One region of the Streptomyces sp. NPDC001315 genome, then DNA from elsewhere that is predicted to be linked to it. Evidence: riboswitches for the same ligand, from Rfam matches in the RefSeq annotation. Region 1 holds a riboswitch; each other region holds the start of a gene.
What was found. Region 1 has a riboswitch for cobalamin ahead of ACFY16_RS03905 (cobalamin biosynthesis protein). Riboswitches for the same ligand answer to the same signal wherever they lie in the genome.
Positions count from the first base shown of each region.

Region 2: it holds a riboswitch for cobalamin, as region 1 does, so the genes downstream of both, ACFY16_RS08860 (ribonucleoside-diphosphate reductase subunit alpha) here and ACFY16_RS03905 (cobalamin biosynthesis protein) in region 1, are expected to answer to the same signal.
Region 3: it holds a riboswitch for cobalamin, as region 1 does, so the genes downstream of both, ACFY16_RS11925 (HoxN/HupN/NixA family nickel/cobalt transporter) here and ACFY16_RS03905 (cobalamin biosynthesis protein) in region 1, are expected to answer to the same signal.
Region 4: it holds a riboswitch for cobalamin, as region 1 does, so the genes downstream of both, ACFY16_RS06630 (prenyltransferase/squalene oxidase repeat-containing protein) here and ACFY16_RS03905 (cobalamin biosynthesis protein) in region 1, are expected to answer to the same signal.

Region 1 is NZ_JBIAWZ010000001.1:889,205-896,414, forward strand. Features, by position in the region: gene ACFY16_RS03880 (alpha/beta hydrolase) at 1-93, opposite strand, end outside; gene ACFY16_RS03885 (class II aldolase/adducin family protein) at 174-926, opposite strand; gene ACFY16_RS03890 (lysozyme) at 1,123-1,872, shown strand; gene ACFY16_RS03895 (anion permease) at 2,016-3,284, shown strand; gene ACFY16_RS03900 (hypothetical protein) at 3,319-3,540, shown strand; cobalamin riboswitch at 3,703-3,838, shown strand; gene ACFY16_RS03905 (cobalamin biosynthesis protein) at 3,939-4,883, shown strand; gene ACFY16_RS03910 (cobyric acid synthase) at 4,880-6,412, shown strand; gene cobN (cobaltochelatase subunit CobN) at 6,409-7,210, shown strand, end outside.
Region 2 is NZ_JBIAWZ010000002.1:372,134-379,343, forward strand. Features, by position in the region: gene ACFY16_RS08845 (GntR family transcriptional regulator) at 1-123, shown strand, start outside; gene ACFY16_RS08850 (DUF3311 domain-containing protein) at 316-582, shown strand; gene mctP (monocarboxylate uptake permease MctP) at 579-2,207, shown strand; cobalamin riboswitch at 2,534-2,672, shown strand; gene ACFY16_RS08860 (ribonucleoside-diphosphate reductase subunit alpha) at 2,796-5,174, shown strand; gene ACFY16_RS08865 (ribonucleotide-diphosphate reductase subunit beta) at 5,174-6,190, shown strand; gene ACFY16_RS08870 (cytochrome P450) at 6,402-7,210, opposite strand, start outside.
Region 3 is NZ_JBIAWZ010000003.1:325,571-332,780, reverse strand. Features, by position in the region: gene ACFY16_RS11950 (M23 family metallopeptidase) at 1-262, opposite strand, end outside; gene ACFY16_RS11945 (DUF6445 family protein) at 470-1,153, opposite strand; gene ACFY16_RS11940 (DUF4142 domain-containing protein) at 1,411-2,121, shown strand; gene ACFY16_RS11935 (glycoside hydrolase family 13 protein) at 2,175-3,836, opposite strand; gene ACFY16_RS11930 (ArsR/SmtB family transcription factor) at 3,991-4,350, opposite strand; cobalamin riboswitch at 4,431-4,651, shown strand; gene ACFY16_RS11925 (HoxN/HupN/NixA family nickel/cobalt transporter) at 4,680-5,774, shown strand; gene ACFY16_RS11920 (hypothetical protein) at 6,251-7,033, shown strand; gene ACFY16_RS11915 (helix-turn-helix domain-containing protein) at 7,074-7,210, opposite strand, start outside.
Region 4 is NZ_JBIAWZ010000001.1:1,496,950-1,504,159, reverse strand. Features, by position in the region: gene ACFY16_RS06645 (ABC transporter ATP-binding protein) at 1-1,449, opposite strand, end outside; gene ACFY16_RS06640 (energy-coupling factor transporter transmembrane component T) at 1,446-2,549, opposite strand; gene ACFY16_RS06635 (SCO2322 family protein) at 2,542-3,198, opposite strand; gene ACFY16_RS06630 (prenyltransferase/squalene oxidase repeat-containing protein) at 3,195-4,436, opposite strand; cobalamin riboswitch at 4,551-4,678, opposite strand; gene ACFY16_RS06625 (phosphotransferase) at 4,749-5,411, shown strand; gene ACFY16_RS06620 (nuclear transport factor 2 family protein) at 5,425-5,874, opposite strand; gene ACFY16_RS06615 (MBL fold metallo-hydrolase) at 5,942-6,967, opposite strand; gene ACFY16_RS06610 (aldehyde dehydrogenase) at 7,171-7,210, shown strand, end outside.

The DNA of each region.
Region 1 (7,210 bases):
GGCATCGCTGGCGAGTCGGCCCGCGGCCACGGCGGCGGCACCGGCCCCTATCACTGCGGTGACGGCAGCGGCCGTCGCTTTGGCAGGGCGCACCAGTCCAGTGTCGCGGCGGACCGGGCGAGCGGCCAGTGGGCGGCCCGGGCGGGGTGACGTGAGCAAGCGCGGGAGGGGAGTCAGCGCCGCTGCCCGTACCCCCGCAGCCGCTCCCCCGCCTCCGCCATCTGCTCGGCCGACAGCAGGTTCGGCGTCAGGCCCGGCACCGAGGACGCCGTCAGCCACAGCCGGCACATCCACTCCAGCTGGGCCGTGCGGTCGTAGGCCTGGTCGAGGGTGGCGCCGTAGGTGAGGGTGCCGTGGTTCTGGAGGAGGCAGCCGGTGCGGTCGGCAAGGGCGTGGCGCACGTTCTCAGCCAACTGATCGGTGCCGTATGTCGCATAAGGGGCGACCCGGACGGGTCCGCCGAGGGCGCCGGCCATGTAGTGGATCGCCGGCAGCTCGGGGACGAGCGTGGAGACGGCCGTGGCGTGCACGGCGTGGGTGTGCACGACGGCGCGGGCGTCGGTGCTGCGGTAGACGGTGAGATGCATGGGCAGCTCGCTGGTCGGGACGAGGGTGCCGAGCACCTGGCGGCCGTCGAGGTCGACGCCGGTCACGTCGTCCGGCGTCAGCCGGTCGTAGGGCACACCCGACGGCGTGACCAGCACGGTGTCCCCGACGCGCACCGAGACGTTGCCGGAGGTGCCGACAACCAGCCCCTCGGACACGGTCCGGCGGGCCGTCGCGACGAGGGCGGCCCAGGCGCGCGCCCCCTCCTCACCCACACCGCTCCCCCGCGGCTCCCCCACACCTCCGGCGCCCTCCCGCACAACCTGTGCGCCGCCCCGGACGCCCCGTCCGCCCCGCTCGTCGCGCCGCTGCTCAGCCATGCCGCGATCCTGCCAGGCGCGGCCGCGGCGCGCTGCGGGGCCGGGGCACTGTAGGCCGGAAGCCGCAGCTCCGTAAGGGCGCATATACGTATAGATGCCTTTCTCGAGCCCCTTGGCCGGAGATCGACGGGCATGCACCGGTCCTCCAGTAGCCTCTGGGGGATTTGTCGTGCACGCAGCCATTCCGGGGGGAAACATGGCCCGTGATCGCAAACCGTCCCGCCACCGTGCCGGCGTGATAGCCGCATCGGTGGCGGCTCTCACGCTCGGGGGGACCGCGCTCACCGAGCTGCCGGCCTCGGCGGCGAGCCCGCCCAAGGGGCACGATGTCTCGTCGCACCAGAAGAACGTCGACTGGCCGAAAGCGAAGGCCAAGGGAGCCACGTTCGTCTACGTCAAGGCGACCGAGTCCACCACCTACCGCAATCCCTACTTCGACCAGCAGTACAACGGCTCGCGCAACGCGGGCCTGGTCCGCGGGGCGTACCACTTCGCGCTGCCGGACAAGTCGTCGGGCAGGACACAGGCGGCGTACTTCGTGCGCAACGGCGGCAGCTGGACCTCGGACGGCAGAACGCTGCCGCCCGCGCTCGACATCGAGTACAACCCGTACGACGGCAAGCACAAGTGCTACGGGCTGAGCAAGGCGAAGATGGTCGCCTGGATCTGGTCGTTCAGCGACGAGGTGAAGCGGCTCACCGGCCGCCGTCCGGTGATCTACACGACCACCCACTGGTGGAACACCTGCACCGGCGGCAGCAGCGCCTTCGCCTCCAGTCACGCGTTGTGGATAGCCCGCCACAACTCGGCCGAAGCCGGATCACTGCCCGCCGGGTGGTCGTTCTGGACCTTCTGGCAGTACGACAACAGCGGCAGCCTGCCGGGTGACCAGAATCTCTTCAACGGCTCGGCGAGCCGCCTGAAATCGTTCGCCCGGGGCTACTAGCCGTGCGGCATCCGGGCCGCTGCCTCCGAACGGAGCGGCGGCCCTCCGTTTATGACACTCCAACGCCCGCCTCAGTTCACCTTCCGTTCACCCAGGTTACTTACCTTCGTCCAGCCAATGACCTCGAACGATTGCCTGGGTAAATGGAAAGCTTCTCGCTGATCCTCGCGATTGTGGTGGTAACCGCACTTGCGTTCGATTTCACGAACGGTTTCCACGACACCGCCAACGCGATGGCCACGACCATCTCGACCGGTGCCCTCAAGCCCAAGGTCGCGGTGGCCATGTCCGCCACGCTCAACCTTGTGGGCGCTTTCCTCTCCGTGGAGGTCGCCAACACGATCTCCAAGGGTCTCGTCGACGAGACCGGCATCCGTCCCGAGGTCATCTTCGCCGCCCTGGTCGGCGCGATCCTCTGGAACCTGGTGACCTGGCTGGTGGGCCTGCCCTCCAGTTCCTCGCACGCCCTGATGGGCGGTCTGATCGGCGCCACCATCGCCTCGGCGGGCACCGGCGCCGTCCACGGCGACGCACTGGTCACCAAGGTCATGATCCCCGCCGTCGCGGCCCCGATCGTCGCGGGTGTCGCCGCGCTGTTCGCCACCCGCCTGTCGTACACGCTGGGCAAGAAGGCCGACGGCAAGTCCGCCGCGAAGGGCTACCGCGCGGGCCAGATCGCTTCGGCCGGCCTGGTCTCGCTGGCCCACGGCACCAACGACGCGCAGAAGACGATGGGCATCATCACCCTCGCCCTGGTCGCCGGCGGCGCCGTCGCGCCCGACTCCGACCCGCCCGTCTGGGTCATCCTCTCCGCCGGTCTGGCCATCGCGCTCGGCACGTACCTCGGCGGCTGGCGCATCATCCGCACCATGGGCACGGGCCTGACCGACCTCCAGCCGCAGCAGGGCTTCGCCGCCCAGACCAGCGCCGCGACGGTCATCCTGGCCTCCTCCCACCTCGGCTTCTCCCTCTCCACCACCCACTCGGTCTCCGGCTCGGTGATGGGCGCGGGCCTCGGCCGCAAGGGCGGCGTCGTGCGCTGGTCCACCGCGACCCGCATGCTCGTCGCCTGGGTCCTGACCCTGCCGGCGGCCGCCGTGGTCGGTGCCCTCGCCGAGTCCGTGACCGACCTGGGCGACTGGGGCACGGCGGTCGTCGCCGTCTTCCTGATCGCCTCCAGCGCCGCGATCTGGAAGCTCTCCCGACGCGAGGTCGTCGACCACAACAACGTCAACGCCACCCAGGAGCCGGCCGGCGTCGTGACCACGGCGATCGCCGCGGTGACCCCGCCCCCCGCGGGCACGGTGACCGAGGACCTCACGGCCACGATCCCCGCCCCGGCCACGATCCCCGCCCAGGCCACCGCCGCGGCCGCCGCCGACCCGGTGTCCCCGCCGGCCGCCGCCGTCTGAGCCCCGCGCACCCGGTTAAGAAGGAAGCATCACCATGAAGATCGACTGGGCAACCCTGGGTTCCGTGTTCGGCGTCAGCCTCGTGGTCACCGTGGCCCTCGTGTCCCTGTTCACCCTCGGCATCATGGGCCTCTCGCGCCAGGAGCGGGCCTCCGCGCAGGGTGGGTCCGCCACGCTGGCCGTGACGGGCGCGTACGCGTGCTTCGCGGCCTGCGCGGCCGCGGTGGGCTACGGGATCTACCTGATCGTCGCCTGACTCCCAGGCACACCGTTCGTCGAGACGAGGGCGGGAGGCACCCACGGGTTCCTCCCGCCCTCCCCTTTGCCCAACCGGCTTCACACAGCAGGCACATGCCGCGCGTGTGGGCCTTCACACACTCCTCCACCCCAGGTCAACAGCAGGTTGACGGCCCTTCCGGGCCCGTGGTGGACTGCCGGAGCCATCTACGGCGGCAGGAGAGGAAGCCGGTGCGAATCCGGCGCGGTCCCGCCACTGTCACCGGGGTAGTAAGCCCCGGGAGCCAGGAACTCTCACCGCCGGTCTCGTCGAACCAGGGCGCGGACACCCTGAGTGAGGACATATCGCCATGCTCGGCTGCGGATTGAGACTCAGCACCAGGTCGTTGCCCGGTCCCGCCGCGATCGGCTGAGCGGATGCGTGCCGATCGCGTCTTCGCGTACGGCGCCACGGCCGGCCTCCTGGGCGACCTGTTCCTCGGCGATCCGCGCCGTGGGCATCCGGTCGCCGCGTTCGGGCGGGCGGCCGGGGCCGTGGAGCGGGTGTTGTGGCGGGACCATCGGGGCCGGGGCGCGCTGCACACCATGGTGTGCGCCGGCGGCGCAGTGGCGCTCGGCGCCGTGGCCACCCGCGCCGTACGCACCTCCACCGCCGCCTCCGTCGCCCTCACCGCCGCCGCCACCTGGGCCGTCGTCGGGGGGACTTCGCTCGCCCGGGAGGCCCGGGCCGTCGGGCGGGCCCTGGAAGCCGGGGACGTCGAGGGTGCCCGCGCCCGGCTGCCGCATCTGTGCGGGCGGGATCCGCAGGCCCTCGACGCCGACGGGATCGCCCGGGCGGTCGTCGAGTCGGTCGCCGAGAACACCTCGGACGCCGTCGTCGGCGCGCTGGTGTGGGGGGCCGTCGGGGGCGTGCCGGGGCTGCTCGGGTTCCGGGCCGTGAACACCCTCGACGCCATGGTCGGCCACAGGTCGCCCCGCTACCTGCGCTACGGGTGGGCGTCCGCCCGGCTCGACGACGTCGCCGGCTGGCCGGGGGCCCGCCTCACCGCCGTACTCGCGGCCGTGGCCGGAGACGATCCGCGGGGGGCCGTACGGGCCTGGCGGGCCGACGCGGCCAGGCATCCGAGTCCCAACGCCGGTCCCGTGGAGGCCTCGTTCGCGGGGGCCCTCGGCGTGCGGCTCGGCGGGACCCTCTCCTACGCCGGGCGGGTCGAGCACCGGCCCGTACTCAACGGCGGTGACGGGCGCGCCGTCCGGGTCGCGGACATCGACCGGGCCGTACGGCTCTCCCGTCGCGTCGGCTGGCTCGCGCTCGGTGTCAGTGCCGCCGCGCGACTTCTCGTGAAGGGGCGTACGTCATGAGCGGTGGTCTCCTGGTCGCCGGCACCACCTCCGACGCCGGCAAGAGCGTCGTCACCGCGGGGATCTGCCGGTGGCTGGTGCGGCAGGGCGTCAAGGTCGCGCCGTTCAAGGCGCAGAACATGTCCCTGAATTCCTTCGTCACCCGCGAGGGCGCCGAGATCGGGCGCGCGCAGGCCATGCAGGCGCAGGCCGCGCGCGTCGAGCCGACCGCACTCATGAACCCCGTGCTGCTCAAGCCCGGGAGCGACCGGAGCAGCCAGGTCGTCCTCATGGGCAAGCCCGTGGGCGAGATGACGGCGCGCGGCTATCACGGCGGGCGGCAGCAGCAGTTGCTCGGCACCGTCCTCGACTGTCTCGCCGAGTTGCGGGGCACGTATGACGCAGTGATCTGTGAGGGGGCGGGCAGCCCGGCCGAGATCAACCTGCGGCGTACCGACATCGTGAACATGGGCATCGCCCGCAATGCGCGGCTACCCGTCCTGGTCGTCGGGGACATCGACCGTGGGGGCGTGTTCGCCTCCTTCTTCGGGACGGTCGCGCTGCTGTCGCCCGAGGACCAGGAGTTCGTCGCCGGGTTCCTCGTGAACAAGTTCCGCGGCGATGTGTCGCTGCTGGAGCCCGGGCTCGACATGCTGCACGGCCTCACCGGGCGACGGACGTACGGTGTCCTGCCCTTCCAGCACGGCCTCGGGATCGACGAGGAGGACGGACTGCGGGTCTCCCTGCGGGGAGCCGTGCGGGAGTCCACGGTCTCCTCCCCCGTCGGCGAGGACATCCTGCGGGTCGCCGTCTGCGCGATCCCGCTCATGTCCAACTTCACGGACGTGGACGCGCTGGCCGCCGAACCGGGTGTCGTCGTGCGGTTCGTGGACCGGGCGGAGGAACTCTCCGACGCCGATCTCGTCGTGATCCCGGGGACCCGGGGGACGGTGAAGGCCCTGGAGTGGCTGCGGGAGCGGGGCCTCGCGGACGCGGTGGCGCGCAGGGCCGCCGAGGGGCGGCCCGTGCTCGGCGTCTGCGGCGGCTTCCAGATCCTCGGCGAGCACATCGAGGACGAGGTCGAGAGCCGCGAGGGGCACGTCGACGGGCTCGGCATCCTGCCCGTACGGGTGCGGTTCGCCCGCGAGAAGACCCTCACCCGCCCCGTCGGCGAGGCCCTCGGTGAGCGCGTCGAGGGGTACGAGATCCATCACGGGGTCGCCGACGTCACCGGCGGGGAGGCGTTCATCTCTGACGCCGACGGACACAGCCTGGACGGCTGCCGGGTCGGCCAGACCTGGGGCACGCACTGGCACGGCTCGCTGGAGTCGGACGGTTTCCGGCGGGCCTTCCTGCGCGAGGTGGCGGCCGCCGCGGGCCGTCGGTTCGTACCGGCCCCGGACACCTCGTTCGCCGCGCTGCGCGAGGAGCAGCTCGACCGGCTCGGCGACCTGATCGAACAGCACGCGGACACGGACGCGCTGTGGCGGCTCATCGAGTCGGGCGCGCCGCAAGGACTGCCTTTCATCCCACCGGGAGCGCCCGCATGAGCACAGTGTTGTTGTTGTCGACCGCCGACACCGATCTGCTGGCGGCCCGGGCCTCCGGCGCGCCTTACCGGATCGGCAACCCGACCCGGGTCGACGTCGCCGAGGAGCTCCCGGGGCTGATCGAGGGCGCCGGCATCGCCGTCGTACGGCTGCTGGGCGGCAAGCGGGCCTGGGAGGACGGGCTGGCCGCGCTGAAGGCGTCCGGGATTCCCACCGTGCTGCTCGGCGGGGAGGCCGTGCCCGACGCCGAGCTGATGGCCGAGTCGTCGGTTCCGGCGGGGGTCGTGGCGGAGGCGCTGCGGTACCTCGTGGAGGGCGGGACCGCGAACCTGGTGGAGCTTGCCCGGTTTCTGTCCGACACCGTCCTGTTGACCGGTGAGGGGTTCGTCGAGCCGCTGAAGATGCCGGAGTACGGGGTCCACGGTGACCGTGGACGGGAAGAGGGCCGTCCGACCGTCGGCGTGCTCTTCTACCGTGCCCATGAGCTCAGCGGCAACACCGGCTTCGTGGACACCCTGTGCGACGCGATCGAGGCGCGGGGCGCCAACGCGCTCCCCGTGTACTGCGGTTCGCTGCGCGGTGCCGACGCCGGACTGTACGAGATCCTCGGGAAGACCGACGCGCTCGTCGCCACCGTCCTCGCGGCGGGCGGTACGCACGCCTCGCAGGCGTCCGCGGGCGGCGACGAGGAGGCCTGGGACATCGGCGCGCTCGCCGACCTCGACGTGCCGGTCCTGCAGGGCCTCTGCCTCACCTCCTCGCGCGCCGCGTGGGACGAGTCGGACGCCGCGCTCTCTC
Region 2 (7,210 bases), on a different contig from region 1:
CCCATGCTGATGCTGTCCCGGCACTCGCTGGACAAGGACGGCCAGCCGGTGGAGTGGGTGCGGTCGGTGTACCGGGGGGACCGCTACAAGTTCGTGGCCCGGCTGAAGCGCCCGCAGGACTGAGCGACTTGGGGCACGCGGGGGCAGCGACAGACCGACAGGACCGGGACCCCCGACAGGGGTTCCGCTGCTGCCGACGACCGCCTCCGACGCCCGCCGTGTGCCCGATATACGGACGGGGGTTCCGCTTCTGCGACACCGTGACCTAGATTGCCTGCGCGTTAACGGTGATCAGTGAGGGGACGGAACCGCCAGATGTCGAATACACCAGAAGTGGACAGAGGGCCATTGGTGACGCCTGTGCGCGTCGTCATCGCCCTCTGCCTCGTCGCGCCCTTCGTGGCGATGCTGTGGGTCGGATCGTTCTCGAAGACGGATCCGACACTCATCGGCATCCCGTTCTTCTACTGGTACCAGATGCTGTGGGTGCTCATCTCCACGGCGCTGACGATGACCGCGTACCAGCTGTGGCAGCGTGACCAGCGCGCCCGCGCCTCCCAGCAGGGGGGTGCGTCGAAGTGAAGGACGGGGTCAACGGCGTCGCGCTCGGCGTCTTCATCTTCTTCTTCCTGGCGGTCACGGTCCTGGGCTTCCTGGCCGCGCGCTGGCGCAGGGCCGAGAACGAGCACAGTCTCGACGAATGGGGCCTGGGCGGCCGCTCGTTCGGCACCTGGATCACCTGGTTCCTGCTCGGCGGCGACCTGTACACGGCGTACACCTTCGTCGCGGTCCCGGCGGCGATCTACGCGGCGGGCGCGTCGGGCTTCTTCGCCGTGCCCTACACGATCCTGGTCTACCCGCTGATCTTCACGTTCCTGCCGCGCCTGTGGTCGGTCTCGCACAAGCACGGGTACGTGACGACCTCGGACTTCGTGCGCGGCCGCTTCGGCTCGAAGGGTCTGTCGCTGGCCGTCGCCGTGACCGGCATCCTCGCGACGATGCCGTACATCGCGCTCCAGCTCGTCGGTATCCAGGCGGTGCTGGACGTGATGGGCGTGGGCGGTGGCGAGGACACGAACTGGTTCGTCAAGGACCTCCCCCTTCTGATCGCCTTCGGCGTGCTGGCGGCGTACACGTACTCGTCGGGTCTGCGCGCCCCCGCCCTGATCGCGTTCGTGAAGGACGCGCTGATCTACATCGTCATCGCGGTGGCGATCATCTACATCCCGATCAAGCTGGGTGGCTTCGACGACATCTTCGCCAAGGCGGGCGACGCGTTCAGCCAGACCAACCCCGCGACGGGCAAACCGCGCGGCGCGGTGGTTCCCGGCGAGGCGAACCAGTGGACCTACGCCACGCTGGCGCTGGGCTCCGCGCTGGCCCTGTTCATGTACCCGCACTCGATCACCGCGACGCTGTCCTCGAAGAGCCGTGACGTGATCCGCCGCAACACCACGATCCTGCCGCTGTACTCGTTGATGCTGGGCCTGCTGGCCCTGCTCGGCTTCATGGCGATCGCGGCGGGTGTGAAGGTGCAGAACGGCCAGCTGGCCATCCCGCAGCTGTTCGAGGACATGTTCCCGGACTGGTTCGCGGGCGTGGCCTTCGCGGCGATCGGCATCGGAGCGCTCGTCCCGGCGGCCATCATGTCGATCGCGGCGGCGAACCTCTTCACCCGCAACATCTACAAGGACTTCATCAAGCCCGACGCGACGCCGCAGCAGGAGACGAAGGTCTCCAAGCTGGTCTCGCTCCTGGTGAAGGTGGGTGCTCTGGTCTTCGTCCTGACCATGGACAAGACCGTCGCGATCAACTTCCAGCTGCTGGGCGGCATCTGGATCCTGCAGACCTTCCCGGCGCTGGTCGGCGGCCTGTTCACCCGCTGGTTCCACCGCTGGGCGCTGCTCGCGGGCTGGGCGGTCGGCATGGTCTACGGCACCCTCGCCGCGTACGGTGTCGCCTCGCCCACGCAGAAGCACTTCGGCGGCTCGTCGAAGGAGATCCCGGGCATCGGCGAGATCGGCTACATCGGCCTCACCGCCTTCGTGCTCAACGTGGTCGTCACGGTGGTCCTCACCTTCGTCCTGAAGGCCCTGAAGGCCCCGGAGGGCGTCGACGAGACGTCCCCGGCGGACTACACGGCCGACGCGGGCGACCCCGGGGTACAGGTGGAACTGCCGCCGGCCACGGCGGGGTCGGCGCACTAGCCGCCCCTCGGGTGTCGTCGCGGGTCTCTCCGGGGGCTGCCGCCCCCCAGACCCCCGCTTCGGCCTGAACGGCCTCGTCCTCAAACGCCGGACGGGCTGGATGACGCGGACCGGCACTGAAAAGCCCGGTCGGCGAAAGTCCAGCCCGTCCGGCGTTTGATGCACGGGCACGGAGGGTCAACCTACGGGTAGCGGCGGCGGGGGCGGGACAAGCGACCGGACCCCCGTCCCGCACCTCTCCGACATCACTCTCCTCACCCACGATTTGACGCTCTGCCACGCTCCGAAGCCGACCAGACACAACATCTGGGGGTGACACCGCAGCCCGGCACAAGATGTATGCTCATGCTCGCTGTCGTCGCAGGGGAATCCGGTGCGAATCCGGAACTGTCCCGCAACGGTGTACTTGTGCACATCTGTGCACAGGAGTCAGTCCGAGGACCTGTGGACAGCGCGCCCGGCCATCCGGTCCGGGTGCCCTGACGTCCGGGCCTCGTGGAATGGGCCGGTGGACGCGACGCCCCCGTGCGTTCGTGTGCTGCCCGCTGCCCTCCGCAAGGCCCCGTGCCGAGCGAGGGAGAGCCCCACGTGACCATCGCGCCAGCCGATCCGGCTTCAGCCACCCCGGCGATGGAGCCCGACGGTCCCGGTACCGCGCTGCTGCGGACCCTGACCGAGCTGACCGCCGACCTCCCCGACGCCGACCCCGGCCGGGTCGCCGCCGCCGCACTGCGCGGCCGGTCCGCGCGGGCGGACGAGACGGAGCTGCGCGAGCTGGCCACGGAGGCGGCCGCGGGGCTCATCTCCGAGGACCCGGCCTACTCGAGGCTGGCCGCCCGGCTGCTGACCATCAGCATCGCCGCCGAGGCCGCCTCGCAGGGCGTGACGACGTTCACCGAGTCCGTCGCCGTCGGGCATCGGGAAGGGCTCATCGCCGACCGTACGGCGGAGTTCGTGCGCATCCACGCCGACCGTCTCGACGCACTCGTCGACGTCGCCGCCGACGACCGCTTCGGCTATTTCGGCCTGCGCACCCTGCACAGCCGCTATCTGCTCCGGCACCCGATCACCCGTCGCGTGATCGAGACGCCCCAGTACTTCATGCTGCGTGTCGCGAGCGGCCTGGCCGAGAACACTGCGCTCAGTTCGGAAACAGGCGCACGCGCGCTGGACGAAGTCGCCGCGCTCTACGGGCTCATGAGCCGCCTCGACTACCTCCCCTCCTCCCCCACGCTCTTCAACTCCGGTACGCGGCACCCCCAGATGTCGTCCTGCTACCTCCTCGACTCCCCGCTGGACGAGCTGGACTCCATCTACGACCGCTACCACCAGGTCGCCCGCCTCTCGAAGCACGCCGGCGGCATCGGCCTTTCGTACTCCCGGATCCGTTCCCGCGGTTCGCTGATCCGCGGCACGAACGGGCACTCCAACGGCATCGTCCCGTTCCTGAAGACCCTCGACGCCTCGGTCGCCGCGGTGAACCAGGGCGGCCGGCGCAAGGGCGCGGCCGCGGTCTACCTGGAGACCTGGCACTCCGACATCGAGGAGTTCCTGGAGCTGCGCGACAACACGGGTGAGGACGCGCGTCGTACGCACAACCTCAACCTCGCGCACTGGATCCCGGACGAGTTCATGCGCCGCGTGAACGCCGACGCGCAGTGGTCTCTCTTCTCCCCCGCCGATGTGCCCGAGCTGGTCGACCTGTGGGGCGACGAGTTCGACGCGGCCTACCGCAGGGCGGAGGCGGCGGGGCTGGCGAAGAAGACGATCGCCGCCCGGGACCTGTACGGCCGCATGATGCGCACCCTCGCCCAGACCGGCAACGGCTGGATGACCTTCAAGGACGCCGCCAACCGCACCGCCAACCAGACGGCCGAACCGGGCCACGTCGTCCACTCCTCCAACCTCTGCACGGAGATCCTGGAGGTCACCGACGACGGGGAGACGGCGGTCTGCAACCTGGGGTCGGTCAACCTCGGCGCCTTCGTCGTCGACGGCGACATCGACTGGGAGCGGCTGGACGAGACCGTCCGCACCGCCGTCACCTTCCTCGACCGCGTGGTCGACATCAACTTCTACCCGACCGAGCAGGCGGGCCGGTCCAACGCCAAGTGGCGTCCGGTCGGGCTCGGTGCGATGGGTCTGCAGGACGTCTTCTTCAAGCTGCGCCTGCCCTTCGACTCCCCGGAGGCCAAGCGGCTCTCCACCCGTGTCGCCGAGCGCATCATGCTCGCCGCGTACGAGGCCTCCGCCGACCTGGCCGAGCGCAACGGCCCGCTGCCGGCCTGGGAGAAGACCCGTACGGCCAGGGGCGTCCTGCACCCCGACCACTACGACGTCGAGCTCACCTGGCCGGAGCGCTGGGCAGCCCTGCGGGAACGTATCGCCACCACGGGGATGCGCAACTCGCTGCTCCTCGCGATCGCACCCACCGCCACCATCGCGTCCATCGCGGGCGTGTACGAGTGCATCGAGCCGCAGGTGTCCAACCTGTTCAAGCGCGAGACGCTGTCCGGTGAGTTCCTCCAGGTCAACTCGTACCTGGTGAAGGACCTGAAGGAGCTCGGCGTCTGGGACGCGCGCACCCGTGAGGCGCTGCGCGACTCCAGCGGCTCGGTGCAGGACTTCGCGTGGATCCCGGCCGACGTACGGGCGCTGTACCGCACGGCGTGGGAGATCCCGCAGCGCGGTCTGATCGACATGGCAGCCGCCCGGACCCCGTTCCTGGACCAGGCCCAGTCCCTGAACCTGTTCCTGGAGACGCCGACCATCGGCAAGCTCTCCTCGATGTACGCGTACGCCTGGAAGTCGGGCCTGAAGACGACGTACTACCTGCGCTCCCGCCCGGCGACCCGCATCGCCCGCGCGGCACAGGCGCAAGCCACCATCCCCGTCCAGCAGGCGGCCGACCCCGACGCCGTCGCCTGCTCGCTCGAGAACCCCGAGTCCTGCGAGGCCTGCCAGTAATGAGTTCCACCCGTAACCAGAATCTCCTCGACCCGGGCTTCGAGCTGACCCTGCGCCCCATGCGCTACCCCGACTTCTACGAGCGCTACCGGGACGCCATCAAGAACACCTGGACCGTGGAGGAGGTGGACCTCCACTCGGACGTGGCAGATCTCGCGAAACTGTCACAGGGCGAGCAGCACATGATCGGCCGGCTGGTCGCGTTCTTCGCGACGGGCGACTCGATCGTCGCGAACAACCTCGTGCTGACGCTGTACAAGCACATCAACTCCCCCGAGGCGCGGCTGTACCTGAGCCGCCAGCTGTTCGAGGAGGCCGTCCACGTCCAGTTCTACCTGACGCTCCTGGACACCTACCTCCCCGACCCGGACGACCGCGCCGCCGCCTTCGACGCCGTGGAGAACATTCCCTCCATCCGCGAGAAGGCCGAGTTCTGCTTCAAGTGGATCGACGAGGTCGAGAAGCTGGACCGTCTGGAGACCCAGGCCGACCGCCGCCGCTTCCTCCTCAACCTGATCTGCTTCGCGGCCTGCATCGAGGGCCTGTTCTTCTACGGTGCCTTCGCGTACGTCTACTGGTTCCGCAGCCGGGGTCTGCTGCACGGCCTGGCCACCGGCACCAACTGGGTGTTCCGCGACGAGACGATGCACATGAGCTTCGCCTTCGAGGTCGTCGACACCGTCCGCAAGGAGGAGCCGGAGCTCTTCGACGACCAGTTGGAGCAGCAGGTCACCGACATGCTCCGGGAGGCCGTCGAGGCCGAGCTGCAGTTCGCGCGCGACCTGTGCGGTGACGGCCTGCCGGGCATGAACACCGACTCGATGCGCCAGTACCTCGAGTGCGTCGCCGACCAGCGCCTGAGCCGTCTCGGCTTCGCTCCGGTGTACGGCTCGGAGAACCCGTTCTCCTTCATGGAGCTCCAGGGGGTTCAGGAACTGACCAACTTCTTCGAGCGGCGTCCGTCGGCGTACCAGGTGGCGGTGGAGGGCACCGTCGACCTGGACGAGGACTTCTGATCCCGTCCGGTCTCCCCGGGCTCCTGGGCCTCCCCCCTGATCTGTCGGTCGATGCGCCGGTCGCGCACGATGCCGATCAGTGAGGGGAGGACCAGGAGGACCAGGATCCCGAGAACAGCGCCCCTTCCGCACAGCCGGTCGCTGGGGACCACGCCCAACGCCTGCCGGCGGACGTTCAGGGGCCAGGAGGCCGCCTGAACGTCACCACCCGTCACCTCTCCAGCGGCCTCAACAGCAGTTTGTGCGGGCGCAGTGTGATGCCCACCCGGGTCGTGTCGTCAGAACCGGTCACCTGCTCGAAGCGGTACTTCGTCGCCACCGCCGCCGTGATCAGGCTCAGTTGGGCCATCGAGAAGTGGTCGCTCGGGCACTTGCGGTTGCCCACGCTGAACGGGCTCATGGCATGTTTCGGCACGTCCTTGACCCGTTCGGGCAGCCAGCGGTCGGGGTCGAACTCCAGGTTGTGTGCGTAGGAACGCGCGTCGCGCTGGATCGCGTAGGGGCTGTACACGATGTCCGCACCGGCCGGAATGCGATAGCCACCGAGTTCGGTGTCGGTCACCGCCCGCCGCGTCAATATCCATACGGCGGGGCGCAAACGCATAGCCTCGACGACGACATTGTTGGTGTGCGTGAGCTTGCGGACGTCCTCGAATCCGACGGGCCGGCCCCCGGTCACGGATTCGACCTCCGCCCGTACCTTGTCGGCGTGTTCGGGGTGTTCGGTGAGTGCCTGAAGCAACCACATGATCGTGGAGGCGACGGTTTCACTGCCGGGGGTGAGTATCGCGACGACCTGATCGTGGATCTCCTGCTCCCCGATGGGGTCGCCATTCTCGTCCTTCGCTTCCAGCAATGCCGACAGCAAATCGTCAGGCCTTTGACAGGATGCCCGGCGCTCGGCGACGATCTCGTCGACCAGGAGATGCAAATCGGCCAGTGCGCGGTTGAATTCGCGGTTGGCCGGAAACGGCAGCCGGTACAGCGGCCCGAGCGGGACCACCATCCTGCGGTACATAC
Region 3 (7,210 bases), on a different contig from region 1:
TGCGCAGGCGGGACACCTCGCCCCGCAGCAGTTCGGCACGCCGGCGGACCTTTTCGTAGGCCGCGGTCTGCCGGGCGGCGGTACGGAGCAGCCGGTCGAACGGGTCGAGGAGCCGGCCGGCGTCGGCAGGCCCCAGGCGGGCATCGTCGAGGCCGGACACGTGGCCCTCGGCGGGCGGGGCGAACAGCAGGAGCGCGACCAGCAGCGCGGCCAGGGCCACGCCGCCACGGCGCAGGAGTCGTCGGGGTCGGTCTCGTCGCATGGTCAGATCGTCGGACGCTTGGCACCCCGACCCCGCGAGGCGGCTGTCCACCCGCCCCAGGTTCCGCCCGAACGGCCCACTCCCCGGTGTGGACCGGACGGACGGCCCGGCCACCGCGCGCAGCACGCACAAGCTGTCCGGCGAGGTGAAGACGGAGTCCGGCGGGCGCTGCGGTACTGAGACCGGCACCCGTGACGAACCGGCCGTTCACGCCATCCAGAAGAAGACGGCCGTCATCCGCTTCTCCTCCAGCGTCGTACCGGAGTAACCGGTCGCGCTGTGCACGAGGTTGGCGTTGTAGAGGAGGAGGCGGTTGTACTTGTGCGGCACCTGTACGTCCTCCTCGAAGGCGTCGGGCGCGACGAACCGCGTTCCCAGCGCCTCGACGAGGTTGTTGTGCGGGGCCTGGACGACGTTGCCGCCGAGGCGGCCGCCCGGCAGTGACTGCCGGTAGAAGCTGGTCCCGCAGTCCTTGGGGACGCCGGGATTGAGGTAGAGCACGGCGGCGTACCGGCACAGGGCGCGCGAGTCGGTGTGCGGCCTGGGCGTGCTTTCGCCCTCCCCCACCACCTGTACGCAGTTGTGGTTGAGGGTGCCCCCGCCGGGCGCCCTCTGCACCCACAGCTCCCCGGCCCTGGTCGCCTTCTTCACCAGCCGCTCGACGCGGGCGAGTTCACCCGGCTCCAGCCCCGGCATGGTGCGCAGCCCGGGCCAGGTCTCCGAGGTGTACGGGTAGCCCTTGACCCAGTCGTCCTTGGCGAGACAGCGCTCGCGTACGGCGTCGACGTCCGGCAGGACATCGTCCAGGACCCAGTAGTCGCGGCCCTTGGTGGGCTTGCGGTAGGGGAGGACGGGGAGCGCGGTGGGGACGCGTCGGGGCTGTGGGGGCATGGGGCCGAATGTAGGTCCGGGCTTCGCCAGGACTCTCCCGTGAACTGGTCTGGACTCCGCCGCGAGCCGGTCAACGTTTCGTCAACCACGGCTGCCCGGCGGGTCGTTGCGACGGCTCCTTTGCCTTTTCTTTGCCAAATCTAGAGGTTGGATCCACCCCCGCGTCCGTACTCCAGTGCGTCCGACCCGCTCCCGCCCTGCCGGTGGGCGGTATCCCCGACCGGGCAGGAGACACGGTGCGCTTTTCGCGGAACGCGATGGGAACCATCTTCGTGGGCGGTGCCCTGAGCCTGACACTCGCCGCACTGGCATACCCCTCGATGCTGGGCCTCAGCACCGTGTCGAGCTCGTCCTCGCGCGTCATCGCCCAGACCCAGTGGGGACCGCTGACGGAGGCGGACCGGGACTTCGTGGTGAAGGTGCGGGCGGCCGGCCTGTGGGAGTACCCGGTCGGTCAGATCGGGCTGCAGAAGGGCCAGTCGAAGGGTGTCCTCACGGCGAGTCAGCACCTGATCGACGGGCACGCGGCACTGGACACCACCTGCCGGAAGATCGCCCCCATGCTGAACATCGCGCTCCCCAACGTGGCGAGTCCTCAGCAGCAGGGCTTCGTCAACCAGCTGAACGCGGACACCGGCAAGCAGTTCGACAGCGACTTCGCCAACATCCTGCGCATCACGCACGGCTCGATCTTCAACACGGTCGCCAAGATCCGCTCCACCACCAAGAACACCCTGGTGCGGGCGCTCGCCGACCAGGCCAACGACACCGTCCTGGACCACATCACGGTGATGGAGAAGACCGGTCTGGTCGACTTCGACCAGGCACTCTTCCAGCAGACCACCCCGCCGAAGCTGCCCTCGTCGGACCTGACCCCACCACCCCCGGCCGCGGGCCAGCCGGAGGTGGTGCTCACCCCGCCGCCGAACGCCACCTCCAGCCCGATCGCGCTTCCGACGGGAGGGTGAGCCCTCCAGGACTCCAGGACTCCGGAACTCCTGGACCAGGAACTGACCGAGCCCTACTGGGCGAGCCAGACGGTCGTGTCCGCTCCCAGCGACCGCCCGTCCCCGTCCAGCGGCGCGCTGCTGAGCAGCACTTCCCCGGGCGGCAGCGGGACCGGTGCGTCCGTCAGGTTGGTGACGCACCGCCAGCCGTCGCAGCGCGCGAACGCCAGCACCCCGGCCGGTGTGTCCTCCGCCCAGGTCAGGTCCTCGCCCTCCAGCAGCTTGCGGCGCAGCCGCAGGGCCGTGCGGTACAGCTCCAGGGTCGAGCCCGCCACACCGTCCTGTGCGGCGACGGCGTACGACGCGAAGGACGCCGGCTGCGGCAGCCAGGCACGACCCGCCCCGAAGCCGTACGACGGACCCGTGGGTGTCCACGGCAGCGGCACCCGGCATCCGTCGCGGCCCTTGCGGGCGTGGCCCGTCTGTTCCCAGATGGGGTCCTGGAGGACCTCGAAGGGCAGGTCGGCGACCTCGGGCAGGCCGAGTTCCTCACCTTGGTAGAGGTACGACGACCCGGGCAGCGCCAGCATCAGCAGGGTCGCCGCCCGGGCCCGCCGCAGCCCGGCGTCCGCGTCGACCGCGGGCGCCCGGCCGCCGGACAGCAGCCAGGCGTTCTCGTCCGTGCCCGGGGGGAGCGTCAGCCGGGAGGCGTGCCGTACGACGTCGTGGTTGGACAGCACCCACGTGGCGGAGGCGCCGGCCGTGCGGGCGGTGGCGAGGGAGTCGGTGATGACCTGGCGCAGCTCGTCCGCGTCCCATCGCGCTTGCAGATACTCGAAGTTGAATGCCTGGCCCAGTTCGTCCGGGCGCGCGTACAGCGCGCGGCGGGCGCCCGGCACCCAGGCCTCGGCGACCGCCGTGCGGGGCGGGGAGTAGGCGTCGAAGATCTTGCGCCAGTCGCGGTAGATCTCGTGGACCTCGTCGCGGTCGTAGTACGGATGGCTGCCGGGCGGCATCCGGTCGAGGGCCTCCTCGCCGGTCGCGCCGACGTCGCCGAGGTCCCGCAACGGCTCGGTGAGGTCCTTGGTGAGCGCGTGCGCGACATCGACGCGGAAGCCGTCGACACCGCGGTCGGACCAGAAGCGCAGGGTGGTGCGGAAGTCGGCGCGGACGTCGTCGTGGTCCCAGTTCAGGTCGGGCTGCTCGGCGGCGAAGAGATGCAGGTACCACTGCCCGTCCGGGACCCGTCGCCACGCACTGCCGCCGAAGACGGACTGCCAGTCGGTGGGCGGGAGTTCGCCGTGCGCGCCCCGCCCGTCGCGGAAGACGTACCGGTCGCGGGCGGCGGACCCGGGGCCGGAGCGCAGCGCCTCCTGGAACCACGGGTGCCGGTGCGAGGTGTGGTTGGGGACGATGTCGACGATCACCTTCAGGCCCAGCCGGTGCGCCTCGGCGACCATGGCGTCGAAGTCGTCCAGGGTGCCCAGGCGCGGGTCTACGTCGCGGTGGTCGGCGACGTCGTAGCCGCCGTCGGCGAGTTCGGAGGGGTAGAAGGGGCTGAGCCACAGGGCGTCGGCACCGAGGGCGGCGAGGTGGCTCAGGCGCTCGGTGACGCCCCGGATGTCGCCGAGGCCGTCGCCGTCGGCGTCGGCGAAGCTGCGGGGATAGACCTGGTAGACGACGGCCTGGCGCCACCAGTCGGGGTTCCGGGAGGAGAGGTCGGGCAGATCGGGCACGCGGTCTCCCTTTGGACGTGGTCGGGCAACTCCAGAAGCCTGTCCACATTGCCCGGAAGGCGAACGTTTTACATCGCCAGGAAGGGACCACTCCCCGTGTGGGCGTGACCGGCACCCTCGCCCGGCCTCCCCCGGGTTCCGGGGCGCCCGTGCGTCATCCCCCGTCCGCGGAACAGTGCTTGAGCAGCGCCCCCACGTCCCCGTCCACCACCCGGTACCGCACGACCCGCCCCTCCTTCTCCCCCTCCACGACCCCGGCCGCCCGCAGCAGCCGCAGCGCCTGCGACACGGCCGGGTCGTTCATGCCCGTCGCGATCGCCAGGTCGGAGACGGCCAGGGGGCCGGTGCGGTGCAGGGCCAGCAGCAGGGCGAGGCGCTTGGGGTCGGCGAGCAGGGAGAAGCGGTCGGCCCAGGTGCGGACGTGACCGGGTTCGCCGATGGCGGCGATCGCGTCGCACACCCGGTGGCCGTCGATCGTGCGGCGGTCGGCGCGGTCGGCCGGGACGAGATGCATGACGCCATCCTCGCAGGCAGCACTGTGTGATCTTGAATACCTGCGCAGGTATGCAGCTATGCAGGAGACCGCCCGCCCCCCTACGGTGGGCGGGCCGTGGTGTTCGGGAAGCCGGTGTGATGCCGGAGCGGCCCTCGCCACTGTGATCGGGGAGTTCCCGTCCCGTCCGGCACCAGCCGGGCCACTGGTCGTACGACCGGGAAGGCAGGGGCGGAAACGTACGACCCTCCCCCACTCTCGACTTCGCTCGAGCGGGAGGTACCCCCAAGCCAGGAGACCGGCCACGGCATCTCACGAAGTGATCCACGAGGTGCTGGAGCGTGAACCGGATGACCCTGCCCGACCCTGCCCCGACGTCCTTCAAGTGGCGGCGCGAGGACACCCTGAAGACAGCGGGGCTGATGGCGGTGATCGCCGCCCTGCACGTCGTCGCCTTCGGAATCCTGTTTCTCCTCGTCGTACCCGAGCACTACGAGGTCGGCAGCAAGGCCTTCGGCGTCGGCCTCGGCATCACCGCCTACACCCTCGGCATGCGGCACGCCTTCGACGCCGACCACATCGCCGCGATCGACAACACCACCCGCAAGCTGATGGCCGACGGCAAGCGGCCGGTGTCGGTGGGCTTCTGGTTCGCGCTGGGGCACTCCAGCGTGGTGGTGCTGCTCGCGCTGCTGATCGCGGGCGGCACCCAACTCGCCGGCCGGGTGATGAACGAGGACTCGCGCACCCACCAGGTCCTCGGCTTCATGGGTACGACGATCTCCGGCACCTTCCTCTATCTCATCGCCGCCCTCAACCTGGTCGCCCTGCTCGGCATCCTGAAGGTCTTCAAGGCGATGCGGGCAGGAACCTACGACGAGAAGGAACTCGAACAGCACCTGGACTCCCGCGGCTTCATGAACCGCATCCTGGGCCGCCTCACCAAGTCCGTCTCCCGCCCCGGCCAGATGTACCCCCTCGGCTTCCTCTTCGGCCTCGGCTTCGACACCGCCACCGAGGTCACGCTGATGGTGATGGCCGGCTCGGGCGCGGCGGCGGGCCTGCCCTGGTACGCGATCCTGTGCCTGCCGCTCCTCTTCGCCGCGGGCATGAGCCTGTTCGACACCCTGGACGGCACGTTCATGAACTTCGCCTACCAGTGGGCGTTCTCGAACCCCGTCCGCAAGGTGTTCTACAACCTCACCATCACCGGCCTGTCCATCGCCGTCGCCTTCTTCATCGGCACGATCGAACTGGTCGGCGTCCTCCACGAGAAGCTCGACCTGCGCGACGACGTCACCGGCTGGATCGCCGACCTGAACCTGGACAGCGTCGGCTACGTCATCGTCGGCCTGTTCGTCGTCGTATGGGCGGCGGCCGTGGCGTACTGGCGGCTGGCGAAGGTGGAGGAGAAGTGGGCGGTACGGCCCGCCGACACCACCTGAACAGCCACCCCGGGCGGCCCTGAACAGATCTCGGCCGAGCCCTGAGACGGCCGGCAGCCCCCCGTTGCCGGCCGTCCACCGCGCCCGGGTGAGGCTTACGTACCGGCGCGCCGGCACCATCCGGTCAGGGCAGAGCCGAAGTGTCCGAGCCCCGCCCGGCAGGAGTTCCCTGGCCCGGCCCAGCCGGGCCGGATGATTCACCCTCGGGGTCGGCCGCAGGAGCCCTCGGAGCGACGCTGCGCACCGTCGCCGTCCCACAGCGCGCGCTGCCCCGGCCCGCGACCCGTGGCACGATCCGCTCCGCCGGCTCGACCGCCGGCCGGGCCACGGCTGTCGCGCTCGCGCGTCGCGGGCAGGCGTGCCGCCCTGGCCGGCGCCCGCCCGCTCACCCGTACGGACCGCCGCGCTGGTGCCCCCGTACCCCTGGTGTTGCCGTGAAGGGACGGACTCCCGACACACCCCCTGGAGCCACCCCGATGACCCGCGTCCGCTCCCTTCTCGCCTCCGCCCTCTCCGCCGCCACGCTCCTGACCACGTCTGCCTGCCTGGGCGCCGCCGAGGGAGCTCCTCATGCCCCCATAGTTCCCGCCTCCTCCGCGGCCCCCTCCGCCCACGCCTCCTCCGCGTCCTCCTCCGCGCTCACCGACGCCCAGGCCCGCGCCGCCCTCGTCACGGACACCGACCTGGGCGCCCCCTGGGTCCCGACGCGTGGCGCGGCGACCTGGCGGGACGGACTGCTGAAGGCGAAGACCTCCGTGACCGAGTGCCAGCGCCTGCTCGACGCGCTCTACGCCGACGAAATCCTCGGTGCCCCCGCCCGCGCGGTGACCGGCCTCGACGACACCGACACCGAGGCGCAGCTGCGCTACCAGGTCTCCGCCCGGTCACCGGCGGCCGTGGACAGCGCGCTGGCCTGGTTGCGGACCATGCCGCAGAAGTGCGCGCGGTTCACTGCCTCGTCGACGACGGCCGCCGTACTGGACGTCCAGGTCTCCGACGAGGCGCTGCCCGAGGTCGGCGACGCCCGGCAGGGCCTGCGGGTGACGGTGGCCGCGGTGACCGGGCCGGAGGGCCAGACGCTCGACGGCGACCCCGCCACCCTCTCCCTGGACGTCGCCGCCGTCCGCGTCGGCCAGGACGCGTTCGCCCTCACCAACGGCGGGATGGGCGACGTACCGAACGACGCCACGCAGGCGGCCGTACAACTCGGCGCCCAGCGTCTGACGGAGATCCGCAAGCAGGGCCGGGCGCAGGTCTGACGCCAGGGCGTCGGTGCCGCGATCTCCTGCCGGCGGCTTCTCACAGGGGCGGCTGGGCGGGCGCCGGTCCCAGAGTCGTCGTGCCCGGCGCCGTACGGTGTCCGAGCCCCGTCCGGTACGCGTCCAGCGCCGCCTCCACCCGCCCGGTGCGGCGCAGCAGGTCGCCGAGGAGCCGGC
Region 4 (7,210 bases), 610 kb from region 1:
CGCCGCGTAGTCCAGGCCGCGGGTCGGCTCGTCGAGCAGGAGGAGGGGAGGGCGCGCGGTCAGGATCACGGCGAGCGCGAGTGCCAGACGCTGGCCCTCGGAGAGGTCGCGGGGGTGGGTGTCGTCGGTGACGCCGGGGAGGAGGTCCGAGACGAGGGCACGGCAGGTGCCCGGGGCCGCCTCGGCATCCCGGTCCGCGGCCACGCACTCGGCGGCGACCGTGTCGGCGTACAGCAGGTCGCGCGGCTCCTGCGGGACCAGGCCGACATGGCGTACGAGATCGCGGGGCGCGGTGCGGTGAGGGTCGGCGCCGCCGACGCGGACCGTGCCGGCGGTCGGCTCGACGAGCCCGACGAGGGTGTTGAGCAGCGTGGACTTGCCGGCGCCGTTGCGGCCCATGAGGGCGATGGTCTCGCCGGGGGTGACGGTGAGGCCGACGTGGCGGAGGGCCTGGACGCGGCCGCGGCGGACGGCGAGGGAGCGGACCTCGGCGACGGGAGGTGGTGGGGTGGAGGCGGCGGCCACTTCTCGTTTTCTGCGCAGGCGCCAACGGGGGGAGGCGGCCGGGCGGGGCGAGGGGGCTCGTACCGGTGCTGGTATCGGTTCCGGCGCGGGTGCCGGCTCGTCCCGGAGCCCCGTCAGCCGTTCCCGGAGGTCGCAGGCCCGGCGGCGGGCGTCCCGCACCGTCAGGGGGAGCGGGGACCAGCCCGCCAGGCGGCCCAGGTCGACGACCGGCGGGTACACCGGGGACACCGCCATCACCTCCGCCGGGGTGCCCAGGACCGGGGTGGCGCCCGGGCCCGGCAGGAGAGCGACCTGGTCGGCGTACTGGACGACGCGTTCCAGACGGTGTTCGGCCATGAGGACCGTGGTGCCGAGGTCGTGGACGAGGCGCTGGAGGACCGCGAGGACCTCCTCCGCGGCGGCCGGGTCCAGTGCGGAGGTCGGTTCGTCGAGGACCAGGACCCGCGGGTGCGGGGTGAGGACCGAGCCGATCGCGACGCGCTGCTGCTGGCCGCCGGAGAGGGTGGCGATCGGGCGGTCGCGCAGGTCGGCCAGGCCGAGGAGGTCGAGGGTCTCCTCGACGCGGCGGCGCATCACGTCCGGGGCGAGGCCCAACGACTCCATGCCGTAGGCGAGTTCGTCCTCGACGGTGTCCGTCACGAAGTGCGAGAGCGGGTCCTGGCCCACCGTGCCGACGACGTCGGCGAGTTCGCGCGGCTTGTGGGTGCGGGTGTCACGGCCGGCCACCGTGACGCGGCCGCGCAGGGTGCCGCCGGTGAAGTGCGGGACGAGACCGCTGACCGCGTCGAGCACGGTGGACTTGCCGACGCCCGACGGGCCGACGAGCAGGACGAGTTCGCCCTCCGGGACCTCGAAGTCCACGCCCCGGACGGTGGGTTCGGCGGCACCGTCGTAGGTCACGGAGACGTCCTCGAAGCGGATCACGACGACTCCTTGTGGGCGGGGGCAAGGGCGGGGGCGGGGGCGAGGAAAGCGGGGAGCAGACCGAGGAGTACGGCCGCGGCGGCCCGGAGGGGGAGGGTGGGGGCCACGAGGGGGACGACGCCGGGGTGCAGGGCCGCCGGGTCGGCGGACGCGGCGAGGGTGAGCAGCACGGCGACGGCGGCACCGGAGCCGGCGACGAGGCAGGCGCGCAGGTCCCAGCGGTCCGGGCGGTAGCGGGTACGCGGGGTACGGCGCCCGCCGAGCCACAGGCCGCCCAGTGCGGCGGCGAGTCCGGCGAGCAGGACCGGGATGCCGTACGTGCCGCCCTCCGCGGTGAGCAGGCCGTACGTTCCGGCGCAGACGCCGAGCAGCCCGCCGAGGGTGAGGGCGGCGGTGGTACGGCGGACCGGGGAGGGGACGGCGGCGGTGCGGCCGTAGCCGCGGGCGTCCATCGCGGCGGCGAGGGCGACGGACCGCTCCAACGCGCCCTCCAGGACCGGGAGTCCTACGTGCAGCAGGCCCCGTATGCCCTTGTCGGGGCGGCCGCGCAGGCGGCGGGCGGCGCGCAGGCGCTGGACGTCGGCGATGAGGTTCGGGGCGAAGGTGAGGGCCACGACGACGGCCACGCCGGTCTCGTAGAGGGCGCCGGGGAGGGACTTGAGGAGGCGGGTGGGGCCGGCGAGGGCGTTCGCGGCGCCCACGCAGATGAGGAGCGCGGCGAGTTTCAGGCCGTCGTACAGGGCGAAGAGGAGGCCCTCCGCGGTGACCCTGCCGCCGAGGCGGATGCCCTGGGCCCAGTGGGGGAGCGGGACTTCGGGGAGGGTGACGATCACGTGCGTGCCGGGGATGGGGGAGCCGAGGGCGATGGCGAAGGCGAGGCGGACGAGGAGCACGGCGAGGGCGAGTCTGACGAAGGCGCCGTAGGAGCGGGACCAGGAGGCGTCGGCGGGCCGGCAGGTCGCGACGACGTAGGCGGAGACCGCGATGAGGAGGGCGAGGAGGAGGGGGTTGGTGGTGCGGGTGGCCGCGGTGCCGAGCGACAGGGACCAGAGCCACCAGGCACCTGGATGCACGGTGGCCCGATGCCCGCGGCTACGCATTCCTGCGCCGCCGGGCCTGCCAGATCGCTGCCGCCGCCAGCGCGGCCACCGCCGCGGAGCCCGCGATCAGGCCCACCGACGGGCCCTCGTCCGTCGTCTTCTTCGTCGCTGTCTTCTTCGCCGGCGCCGTCGGCTGTTTCCCGGCCGACACCTGCTCCCCGCAGCCCTGTTCCGGATATCCCGCGATCGCGCACAGCAGGGCGCTCGTGTCGTAGCGGAGTGGCTTGGCGACCGCTGCCAGGGCCTCCGCCGTGGTCGCGTCGGAGGGTACGCGGGCGCAGACCGTCCGGGGTGAGGGCGGGGTCTCGCCGGAGGGCGCGTCGGACAGCGTGCCGAAGTCGATGACCAGGGCGACCCGCTTCTTCCCGTCCCGCGCCGGCGTCGTCGCGCAGATCGTCGCGAAGTCGGCGGTGCCGCGCGGCACCGTCGCGTCCTGGGAGTCCACGCTGACCGCGAAGCGGAAGCCCTGGACGTCGCCGTCGGACGGGCGGACGGTGGACGGGCCCTGGGTGGCGTACGTCCAGTGGTCGCCGGCGCGGTCCCAGAAGGACCAGTAGCGGTAACCGGCGGCCTGCGCCTGGCCGGCGGCCCCCAGCAGGGGCAGCAGGACGGCCAGGAGCAGAGCGGTGGCGGCGCGGCGGCGGCTCACGACCGGCGCTTCCTGCCGCGCACGAAGAGCAGGTAGCCGACGGCGACGACGACGAGGAGAAGGCCGCCGCCGGCGATCCACACGATGTTGCCGGAGTCGTCGTCCGCTGCCGCGGCGTCCCCGGAGCCGCCCGGGGACGTCGATTCGGCGTCCGGCACGAACACGGGGCCCGGGCCGGTCGCGTCGAGGAGCTTCACCAGGTCCTGGCCGCCGAAGTCGCGCGGGTCCTGGGCCGAGGCGTTCGCGGCGAGGATCAGCTGCGCGTACGCGGCCGGGCCGCTCTGCTGCGCCCACTTCACGGAGTTGGCCTGAAGCCAGCGCACGGCGGGGACCGTCGCCTTGACCTGGCCGGCGGTGGCGAGGGCGACGACCGCGTCGGCGGTGTTGCCGTAGTCGGGCTGGTCCTCGGCGCCGGGCAGCGCCGACGTGAGGTGGCCGTCCTTGGCCAGCGCCTCGACGAGGTACGCGGCACCGTTGCGAGCGGCCTGCCCGGGATCGGCGGAGGCGTCCTTGCAGGTCAGGTCGGTTTCGGCCGCCTTCGGGGCGGTGCCTGCGAGCCCCTTGCCGAGGGCGGCGACGACGGCTGCCGCGGTCGCGTCCGCGTTGGCCGTGAGGTCGCCCTTCTTGTCGGGCTGGTAGGCGAAGGCGCCGCTCTGGTCGCTGTCGCTGTCGCAGGGGAGCGCGAACTTCAGCAGGGCGTCGTACGGGGACTTGCCGCCCTTGCGTATGTCCTGCGGCTTTTCGCCCGTCGCCGTGAGCGCGCCGATGACGACGGAGGTGGAGTTCGCGTCGCTGGCGCCGCCCGGGGAGTAGCCCCAGCCGCCGTCCGCGTTCTGCACGGACTTCAGCCAGGCGACGGACTTCTCGGTGACGGCGCCGTGGCCGCCGAGCGCGGCGAGCGCCTGGACGGCGGCGGCCGTGCTGTTGGTGTCGACCATGAGCCCCGCGTCGCAGGCCTTGGCGGTGTCGGCGCGGAAGGCGGCGAACGCCCCGTTCGCGCACTGCTGCCCGATCAGCCAGGCGATGCCCGACGAGGCCGGCCGCACGCCCACGGAGTCCTGCGCGAGCAGGGCGAGGGACTGCCGCCAGACACCGTCGTACGTGGGATCGGTGCGGCCGTACAGCCCGGTGGGTATCGCCACCGAGGGCGACGGGGACGGGTCGGCGGCGACGGCGGGCCCGGCGGCGCCGATCACGGCGGTGGCGGCCAGAACCGCGGCACTGCGGCGGACGTTCATGATCGGCGGATGCCTCTCCCTGCGGGGAGCCGGGCAGCACGGGACACCCCGGGCGGCTCGGCTCCGTAGACCTCGACGGTGCCGTACACCGGCGGACGGCCGGTGCGCGTGAGCCGGTCACGAACCGTACGGAGCGATCCGGCTCGCCACGCTGCGGTGGCTCACGGTTGCGGGTCAGCGCCGGAATTGCACCGGCTTCCCCCCGTACAGGTGTGATGACGACGCCGCCACTCTACCGGCCCGTAGAAACACGCTGAGGGGCGGCTGTGGAGCCGCGTTGGGGGGCGGCGAAGGCACGGGTAGGTTCGCGCCATGCCACCGACGGGGAGACTGCTGGGTTCCGGCCGCACGGCCGACGTGTACGAGATCGACGGGGCGTGGGTGCTGCGCCGCGACCGGGACGGCCGGGGGAACGCGGCCGCCGAGGGGGCGGTGATGGAGTACGTACGCGGCTATGGCTACCCGGTGCCTCGGGTGCGGCTCGGGGGCGACTCGCGGACCGACCTGGTGATGGAGCGGCTGCCGGGGCCGACGATGCTCCAGGCGTACGCGGCCGGTTCGCTCGGTCCGCAGGAGGCGGGGAGCGTGCTGGCAGGGCTGCTGGGCGCCCTGCACGCCATTCCGGGCCGCCGCTCCGCCTCCACCCGCGTGCTCCACCTCGACCTGCACCCCGACAACGTGATCCTCACCCCCGACGGCCCCCGGGTGATCGACTGGGCCAACGCCGAGGAGGGTGATCCGGGGCTCGACTGGGGCATGTCCGCGGTGATCCTCGCCCAGGTCGCCGTCGGCGACGAGCCTGTCGCCCAACCGGCGCGCGCGATGCTGACCGCCCTGCTCGCCGACCCCTCCGCCCTCACGGAGACCGGCCTCCTGGAGGCCCGGCGGCGCCGTGCGGCCAACCCGACGATGAGCAGGCGGGAGGTCGAACTCCTGGGACCGGCCGAGCACTTGATCCGGTCGCTGGTGTCCTAGGGATCGTTTCGCCCTACGACGCTCGTGGTGTCGGGCCGCCGAACGGGAGGAAGAGGACCCGGGAGGAGAGCAGCCATCGGTCGTCGGTGCGGCAGAAGGCGAAGGTGTCCTCGTAGTGGCCGACCTGGACGGGCGGGCCGGCGGGCACCGTGCCGCCCGCGTAGCCGTCGAGGCGGTAGGTCGCGAAGTACGACGTGGCGGTCGCCGTCTCCGGCGAGGTCACCGTGACGCGGATGTTGGACATCAGGCGTCGGGAGAGCCGGTCGGCCGGGCGGGAGCCGAAGTACGCGCGGAGCGCGTCCCGCCCCTCGACCAGCCGCTCACCCTCCGGCCACGCCCAGGTGCCGTCCTCGGTGAACAGCTCGGCGACGGAGGGCGGTTCGCCGAGGTCGAGGCGGTGGACGAAGTCGAGGATGAGGCGCTCGCAGGCACGTTCGGTGAGGAGCCGAGCCATGGGATCCATGGGGCCCGGGGGATGCGTGTTGTCCATGCCTGTTGGTATCAGCAGGGCCCCCGCGGCTACGAGCGATTTACACCGCCACGTACGTCACCGGCTCGCCCCCCGGCACCGCCTCCGCCCGCCCCAGCTTCACCAGCCGCCGCAGATGGGCCTCGGCCTCCGAGACCGCGATGTTCCTTGATCCGTACGGGATCTGGTCCCAGGGCCGGTTCCACTCCATGCGCTCGGCGAGCTGCCACGGGGTGAGGGGTTCGGCCAGCAGGGTCAGGAGGTCGTCGAGCCGATCCTCGTGATGGGCCAGCAGCTCCCTTACCCGGGACGGTGCGTCGGTGAAGGTGTGCTGGTGGGCGGGGAGCACCTCGGCGGGGGCGAGGCGGCCGATGCGTTCGAGGGAGTCGAGGTAGTCGCCGAGGGGGTCGGTGACGGTGGCGTCGTCGGGGTCCTCGTACAGGCCGATGTGCGGGGTGATCTCGGGGAGCAGGTGGTCGCCGGAGAACAGACGGCCGTGGCCCGGGAGTTGGGAAGGGTGCTCCTCCTCCAGGTGGAGGCAGACGTGGCCGGGGGTGTGGCCCGGGGTCCAGATGGCGCGCAGACGGCGGCCCGGCAGGTCGAGGAGTTCGCCGGGGACGATCTCGCGGTCCGGCAGCGCGGGCGCGAGGCCGGGCAGGGTGCGTGGGCCGGCGCCGCGCAGGGGTGCCAGGTGCTCCTCGGGGGCGCCGGCCGCCGCGAGTTTGCCGGCCATGTAGGAGAACCAGCGGTCGGGCCGGGTCCCGCGAGCCCGCCGGATGAGTGCGATGTCCGCCTCGTGCATGGCGATCCAGGCCCCGGACGCCTCGCGCACCCTGCCCGAGAGGCCGTGGTGGTCGGGGTGGTGGTGGGTGACGACGACCCCGTGGATCTCGCCGACCGAGGTGCCGCACGCGACGAGCCCCTCGGCGAGGGTGTCCCAGGAGGCGGGGTCGTCCCAGCCCGTGTCGACCAGCACCGGTCCGCGGTCGGTGTCGAGGACGTACACGAGCGTGTGACCGAGGGGATTGTCCGGGATGGGGACCTTCAGGGACCGTACGCCCCCGCCGTGGTCCGTCACCTGTGACATGAGCCCCCCTGTCGCCGCGTTCCAGCCACTATAACTAGAACCGGTTCCAATGGGAGCCCAAGTCACCTGTCAGGCTCAGGACTCGCGAAGTCGGGGAGGTGGGGTGAACCGGTGTGAGGCCCGTGGACTCCTTCGAGGGGAACTGGTATCAGTTCTTCGTATCTGATGGATCGTCAGAGAGCCTTGTCTGGGAGGCAGTCGCCATGACCGAGCTCGTGGAACACGGACAGCTGTTCATCGGCG